2 regions of the Agrobacterium sp. NPDC090283 genome follow, and region 1 is predicted to be linked to the other one. Evidence: riboswitches for the same ligand, from Rfam matches in the RefSeq annotation. Region 1 holds a riboswitch; the other holds the start of a gene.

Region 1 (3,405 bases):
GATCACCCGCTCGCCGTAAGCCTTGGTGATGGCCTCGGCCTCGATGACCAGCTTGCCGGATTCGCGCCCTTCGGTGACGGTCGCCTGCACCGTGCCCTGCGGTCCCTTGTGGCCGCGATATTCCGCACGCATCGCCTGAAGCTCGCCGACGCGGCGCATATTGCGCTTGCGCCTTGCGGTCACGCCATAGCGCATCCAGTGTTCTTCGCGCTCGATGGCCTTGCCAAGCTTGTGCTGCTCCAGCTCTTCCTCTTCCAGCACCTTGTCGCGCCATTCCTCGAAATGGGCAAAACCGCGATTGAGACGACGGGACTGGCCGCGATCGAGCCAGACGGTCGAGGTCGAAACCTTCTCCAGAAAACGCCGGTCATGCGAGATCAGCACCAGCGCGCTGCGCGTCTGCTGCAACTCGCTTTCAAGCCATTCGATGGTCGGCAGATCGAGATGGTTGGTCGGTTCGTCCAGCATCAGAATATCGGGTTCCGGCGCCATGACGCGGGCAAGGGCCGCACGTCGCGCCTCACCACCGGAAAGGCTTGCAGGGTGCTCCTGCCCGGTGAGGCCAAGATGCTCAAGAAGATAGGTGACGCGATAGGGATCGTCACCGGGTCCAAGCCCCGCCTCGGCATAGGCCTGAACCGTATCGTAACCGGCAAAATCCGGTGCCTGCTCCAGATAACGGATGGTGGCGGCCGGATGCCGGAAAACCTCGCCCGACTGCGCCTCGACGAGACCCGCGGCGATCTTCATCAGGGTGGACTTGCCCGAACCGTTGCGCCCGACGAGGCAGATGCGGTCGCCCGGTTCCACCTGGAGATTGGCGCCATCGAGCAGCGGGGTCACGCCGAAGGTCAGCTTGATGTCATCGAGTTTCAAAATTGGGGGTGCCAAGGCGTCAGGCTCCGGTCAGATCATAGGGGCGGGCGAGCACGATGGCTTTTCCGCTTTTCAGCGAGAAATGCACGGGGCCGCCATTCGCGACATTGGAAATAGTGCGGGAAGAACCGAAAGCAAGCGCGAAATCCGTCAGCGGATAACGCACATTGCCGATATCGAGCCCCGCAAGGGCGGTAAATCCAGCAACGGAAAACAGCGAAGCGGGCGGCAGATCGATATCGAGCGAACCGGCAAGCAACGGCCGGGCCTCTTCTTCACCAGAGGTCAGCGTAACGTCGATACCCCGTTCGGCAAGCGCCACCGCATAGAGGAGATGCTGAAGCGCATGGTCGCTTCTCGCACCTCCAAGCGCACCGACAAGCACCAGCGAATGCGCGCCACGGGAGAGAGCTTCCGATACCGCGATCTCGCCATCGGTTACCGCCTTGGCAGCCGGGTATGGCTGCCGCGCCACATGGGGCCAGGCATTGAGCAGCTCTTTGCTGGCGGAATCGAAATCCCCGACCCACAGCTCCGGCGCAAGGCCAAGCGGTCCGGCATGGCGCATTCCGCCGTCGGCCGCAATCACACGGCTGTCCGCGACCGCCTCTTTCAGACGATCGGTCACCGTGACATCGCCGCCAAGCAGAATGGTGAAGCGCTCTTTATCCATGCCCTGCCTTATCGCACCTCGGCGAAAAATGGAAAGCCGAAACCCGATGAAATCAGCCTATATTGATTTTCGCCGGCTTCGGGATTATGAAACGCCTCAGTGGTGATTTGCCGGCCGGCTTGCAGCCACTTTAAAGAAGTCGCTAAAGGGTCGAGGAAAAGGGCAATTTCCTGGGACCGGTCGCGATTTCCGCTGCCGGTTTTTTTGTTTTCGCAACGTTCTTTACGTGATCCGGAAAAGAGAGTTCGACATGCCGATCAAGATTCCCGATACGCTTCCCGCTTTTGAGACCCTCGTTCATGAGGGCGTGCGGGTCATGACCGAAACGGCGGCCATCCGGCAGGATATCCGCCCGCTCCAGATCGGGCTTCTCAACCTCATGCCGAACAAGATCAAGACGGAAATCCAGATGGCGCGCCTCGTCGGCGCATCGCCGCTGCAGGTGGAGCTGTCGCTGGTGAGGATCGGCGGCCATCGGGCCAAGAATACGCCGGAAGAGCATCTTCTGTCTTTCTACGAGACGTGGGAAGAGGTGCGCCACCGCAAGTTTGACGGTTTCATTATCACCGGCGCCCCCGTGGAGACGCTGGCCTATGAAGACGTGACCTACTGGAACGAAATGCAGAAGATTTTCGAATGGACGCGAACCAACGTCCATTCGACGCTCAATGTCTGCTGGGGCGCGATGGCCGCCATCTATCATTTCCATGGCGTTCCGAAGCACGAGCTGAAGGAAAAGGCTTTCGGGGTCTATCGTCACCGCAATCTCTGCCCCTCATCGATCTATCTGAACGGCTTTTCGGATGATTTCCAGGTTCCGGTCTCGCGCTGGACCGAGGTACGCCGCGCCGATATCGAAAAGCACCCGAAACTCGAAATCCTGATGGAGTCGGAGGAAATGGGCGTTTGTCTGGTGCATGAGAAAGAGGGCAACCGGCTCTATATGTTCAACCATGTCGAATATGATTCGACATCGCTTTCGGACGAATATTTCCGTGACGCGAATGCCGGCGTGCCGATCAAGCTGCCGCATGATTATTTTCCGCACAACGACCCGGAACTTGCCCCGCTCAACCGCTGGCGCAGCCATGCCCATCTGTTTTTCGGAAACTGGATCAACGAAATATACCAGACGACGCCCTATGACCTCGAAGCCATCGGGCAGTTGGCCGCGTAAAGCGCGTCGCGTTTTATCGAACGCATGCGACGCGCTTTCGTTTTTGTTTTAAGCATGTCTTTGTCCCAAAACCGCGGCTCACTTTTGGGAGACATGCTTTGAATGCGGGATTGCGAATTGCCGGAAAATGACGCAACGTCCGCCCGGCAATTCACGATACCAGGGAGAATGACGAGATGGGCGACGCGGCGGCGCGGGAGAATTTCGGTTTCACGGCAACCGGCGAAAAGGTCGAACGCGTCACCATCTCAAAAGGCGGGCTGACGGCCAAGGTCATCACCTGGGGTGCCGTCATTCAGGATCTGCGCCTTGAAGGCCACCAGCCGCCGCTCGTGCTCGGCTTCGACAAGTTCGAGGATTACAAATATTCCTCCTATTTCGGCGCCACCCCCGGCCGCAACGCCAACCGCATCGGCGACGGCCGGTTCTCGATCGACGGGCACGACTACCAACTGGAGCTGAACGAAAAGGGCGTGACCCACCTGCATGGCGGCAGCGACGGCATGGGCAAGCGCAACTGGATGCTGATGGAACATGGCGAAAGCCATGCGGTTCTGCAGATCATCGATCCCGATGGCCGCGCCGGTTATCCCGGCAATTGCACCGTCACCGCCACTTATACGATTCTCGACGGCGGTGTGCTTTCGGTGGTCTATGAAACGGTGACCGACAAGCCGAC
Region 2 (3,405 bases), on a different contig from region 1:
ACGACCTTACGCGTGCGCGAGGCAAAAACGCTGGAAAATCAGCGCTTGTTGGACGTCGTTGATCTTGTTGGAAAGGTCGCTGGAGCGGGTGAAGGGAATCGAACCCTCGTATTCAGCTTGGGAAGCTGCTGCTCTACCATTGAGCTACACCCGCGCACTCATTAAGACATCGGATAGTTCGCAGCGGGTGTCAAGCACCCGCCGGGTTGGTTATTCGGCGCGAAAATGCTTGGAGAGCTTCAGCCCCTGCGCCTGATAGTTGGAACCGAGACCGGTGCCATAGAGGCCTTCCGGTTTCTGCAGCATATGCTCGTAAACCAGTCGGCCGACGATCTGGCCGTGTTCGAGGATGAAGGGCACTTCATGGCTGCGGACTTCGAGCACGGCGCGGCTGCCTGTGCCGCCGGCCTCGGCGTGGCCGAAGCCGGGATCGAAGAAGCCGGCGTAGTGCACACGGAATTCGCCCACCAGCGGATCGAAGGGCGTCATTTCGGCCGCATAAAGCGGCGGCACGTGAACGGCTTCGCGCGAAACGAGAATATAGAATTCATCGGGATCGAGGATCAGTTCCGCGCGGCCACGAGCATAGAGAGGCTCCCAGAAATCGAGAACATCGTGCTGGGCCTTCTTGTCGACATCGACCACCGCCGTGTGATGTTTGCCGCGATAACCGATCAGCCCGTTTTCGCCGAAACCCTTGAGATCGATCGAGAGCGCGATGCCGCCGCCCGTCACATTCGGGCTCTCGCTGGCGACAAGCATTTCCGTCTCGTGCAGCGTCAAAAGCTCGCTTTCATTGAGCAGTGAATGGCCGATGCGGAAGCGGATCTGCGACAGGCGCGAGCCGCGGCGCACAACGATGGGGAAAGTGCGTGGGCTGATTTCCAGATAGAGCGGACCGGCATAGCCGGCCGGTATCTTGTCGAATTCCTGCGCGCCGTCAGTCATGACGCGGGTGAAGATATCGAGACGGCCGGTCGAGCTTTTCGGATTGGCCGAGGCTGACATGTCCGCCGGCAGCGCCAGGCTTTCCATCAGGGGAACGATATAGACGCAACCGGTCTCCAGCACCGCGCCCTGGGTAAGGTCGATCTCGTGCAGGCTGAGGCGATTGAGCTTGTCGATGACGCGGGTTCCCGGACCGGGCATGAAACTGGCGCGCACGCGATAGGCCTTCGAGCCCAGCCTGAGATCGAGGCTGGCGGGCTGTACCTGATCGACATCGAGATCGGCCTCGCTCTTCAGCTTGCCGCCCGCAAACAGCGCCTTGATCGCGCCATCCGCCAAAATGCCCGTGGTTCTGGTCATGGTCATCATTCCTTTTTACGGCGACAAAACCAAAAGGAAAGCATTGACGCAAGCCGGTAACGGCAGTATGGCAAGCTTATCCCGTGGTGATTTGGCCGGTCGGCTTGCAGCCACGTTAAACAAGTGGCTAAAAAGACCGGGTGATTGAACCGGTCTGCTTTTGCGGCCGGTTTTTTTGTTTTGAAGGGGATCACATGAGCAATAAATGGCGCCCGGCAACCCAGCTGGTTCACGGCGGTACGCTACGCTCACCGTATGGTGAAACGTCGGAAGCGATCTATCTGACCCAGGGTTTCGTCTACGAAAACTCCGAAGCCGCCGAAGCGCGCTTCAAGGGGGAAACGGACGGTTTCATCTATGCCCGCTATGCGAGCCCCACCAATGACATGTTCGAAAAGCGCATGTGCCTGCTGGAAGGCGCTGAAGACGCCCGCGCGCTTGCCTCCGGCATGGCTGCCGTCACTGCCGCCATCATGTGCCAGCTGCGCGCCGGCGACCATATCGTTGCCGCACGCGCCCTCTTCGGCTCCTGCCGCTGGGTGGTCGAGACGCTTGCGCCGAAATACGGCATCGAATGCACGCTGATCGACGGTCGCGATCTCGGCAATTGGGAAAAGGCGATCCAGCCGAACACCAAGCTGTTCTTTCTGGAAAGCCCGACCAACCCGACGCTCGAAGTGGTGGATATTGCCGGCGTGGCGAAGCTTGCCAACCAGATCGGTGCGAAGGTGGTGGTCGACAACGTCTTTGCGACGCCACTGTTCCAGAAGCCACTCGAACTCGGCGCGCATATCGTCGTTTATTCCGCGACGAAACATATTGACGGCCAGGGCCGCTGCCTGGGCGGCGTGATCCTTTCCGACAAGAAGTGGATCGAGGAAGAGTTGCAGGATTATTTCCGCCATACCGGCCCGGCCATGTCGCCGTTTAATGCCTGGACGCTTCTGAAAGGCATCGAGACCCTGCCGCTGCGTGTGAAGCAGCAGACGGCCAATGCCTCTAAAATTGCCGATTTCCTCGCCGATAACGGCAAGGTCGCCAAGGTCATCTATCCCGGCCGCGCCGACCATCCGCAGGCTGATATCATCGCCCGACAGATGTCCGGCGGCTCGACGCTGGTGGCTTTCGAACTGAAGGGCGGCAAGGAAGCGGCCTTCAAGCTGCAGAACGCGCTGGAAATCGTGAAGATTTCCAACAATCTCGGCGACGCGAAGAGCCTCATCACCCATCCCGGCACAACGACGCACAAGAACCTTACCGACGAGGCGCGTGCCGAACTCGGCATTTCCGGCGGCACGCTCCGCCTTTCCTGCGGCATCGAGGACACCGACGATCTGCTGGAGGATCTGGCGAAGGGTCTGGCGGCCGTTTCGGCCTGAAAATTCAATCGGCAAATCGCCATGGCCTGACCGCGTGTCGGGCCATGGTTCGTCTGCACGGTCCAAAAAGACCGCATCAGGCAACCAATATTTACCTTTCCCGTTATCCCTAACGGTGGAAAACAGCGCAACAGGAGACGCCTCCTGCCCGTCAAGTCATTCATTTTCTTGACGATAGCCAGAGCCTATAGTGTAGGATGTGGTGGCAGGCATAATATCGAGGTGTGGCGCGTATGTATCGTGCTCTGACAAGGGATATCGAGGTAACGGTCGATCCGTATTATCTCGAGGAACAATCCGACCCGGATGACGATCGCTACGTCTGGGGCTATAAAGTCGTGATCGCGAACAATTCCGATATTCCGGTTACCCTCGTCAATCGCTATTGGCACATCACCGATCAGAACGGACAGGTGGATGAGGTGTATGGGCCGGGCGTCGTGGGTGAGAAGCCGCATCTGAAACCGGGCGACAGCTACGAATATTCCTCCGGCTGCCCGCTGGATACACCTTCCGGCCTGATGTTTGGCCATTATGAAATGGAAACGGAAAACGGCGAGGTGTTCAACGTCACCATACCCGCCTTTTCGCTGGATTCACCCGGCCTGATGCGGGTTCTGAACTGACCCCCACCCGGCAATGAAAAAGCCGCGCCCTTGAGAACGCGGCTTTCATTCAGGCATTTTCAAATTCGCTGACATCGTAGCGATAGGTCGTG

What was found. A riboswitch is a leader RNA that binds a small molecule or an ion and turns the genes downstream of it on or off. The one in region 1 is predicted to bind S-adenosylmethionine.
Region 2: it holds a riboswitch for S-adenosylmethionine, as region 1 does, so the genes downstream of both, ACIQUH_RS27170 (O-succinylhomoserine sulfhydrylase) here and metA (homoserine O-succinyltransferase) in region 1, are expected to answer to the same signal.

What each region holds. Positions count from the first base shown of each region.
Region 1 is NZ_JBIVYG010000011.1:183,135-186,539, forward strand. Features, by position in the region: gene ACIQUH_RS17325 (ABC-F family ATP-binding cassette domain-containing protein) at 1-891, opposite strand, end outside; gene ACIQUH_RS17330 (thiamine diphosphokinase) at 896-1,549, opposite strand; SAM riboswitch at 1,639-1,715, shown strand; gene metA (homoserine O-succinyltransferase) at 1,800-2,726, shown strand; gene ACIQUH_RS17340 (aldose epimerase family protein) at 2,903-3,405, shown strand, end outside.
Region 2 is NZ_JBIVYG010000034.1:1,186-4,590, forward strand. Features, by position in the region: tRNA gene ACIQUH_RS27160 (tRNA-Gly) at 81-154, opposite strand; gene ACIQUH_RS27165 (2'-deoxycytidine 5'-triphosphate deaminase) at 211-1,308, opposite strand; SAM riboswitch at 1,382-1,460, shown strand; gene ACIQUH_RS27170 (O-succinylhomoserine sulfhydrylase) at 1,503-2,687, shown strand; gene apaG (Co2+/Mg2+ efflux protein ApaG) at 2,921-3,313, shown strand; gene ACIQUH_RS27180 (Hsp33 family molecular chaperone) at 3,363-3,405, opposite strand, start outside.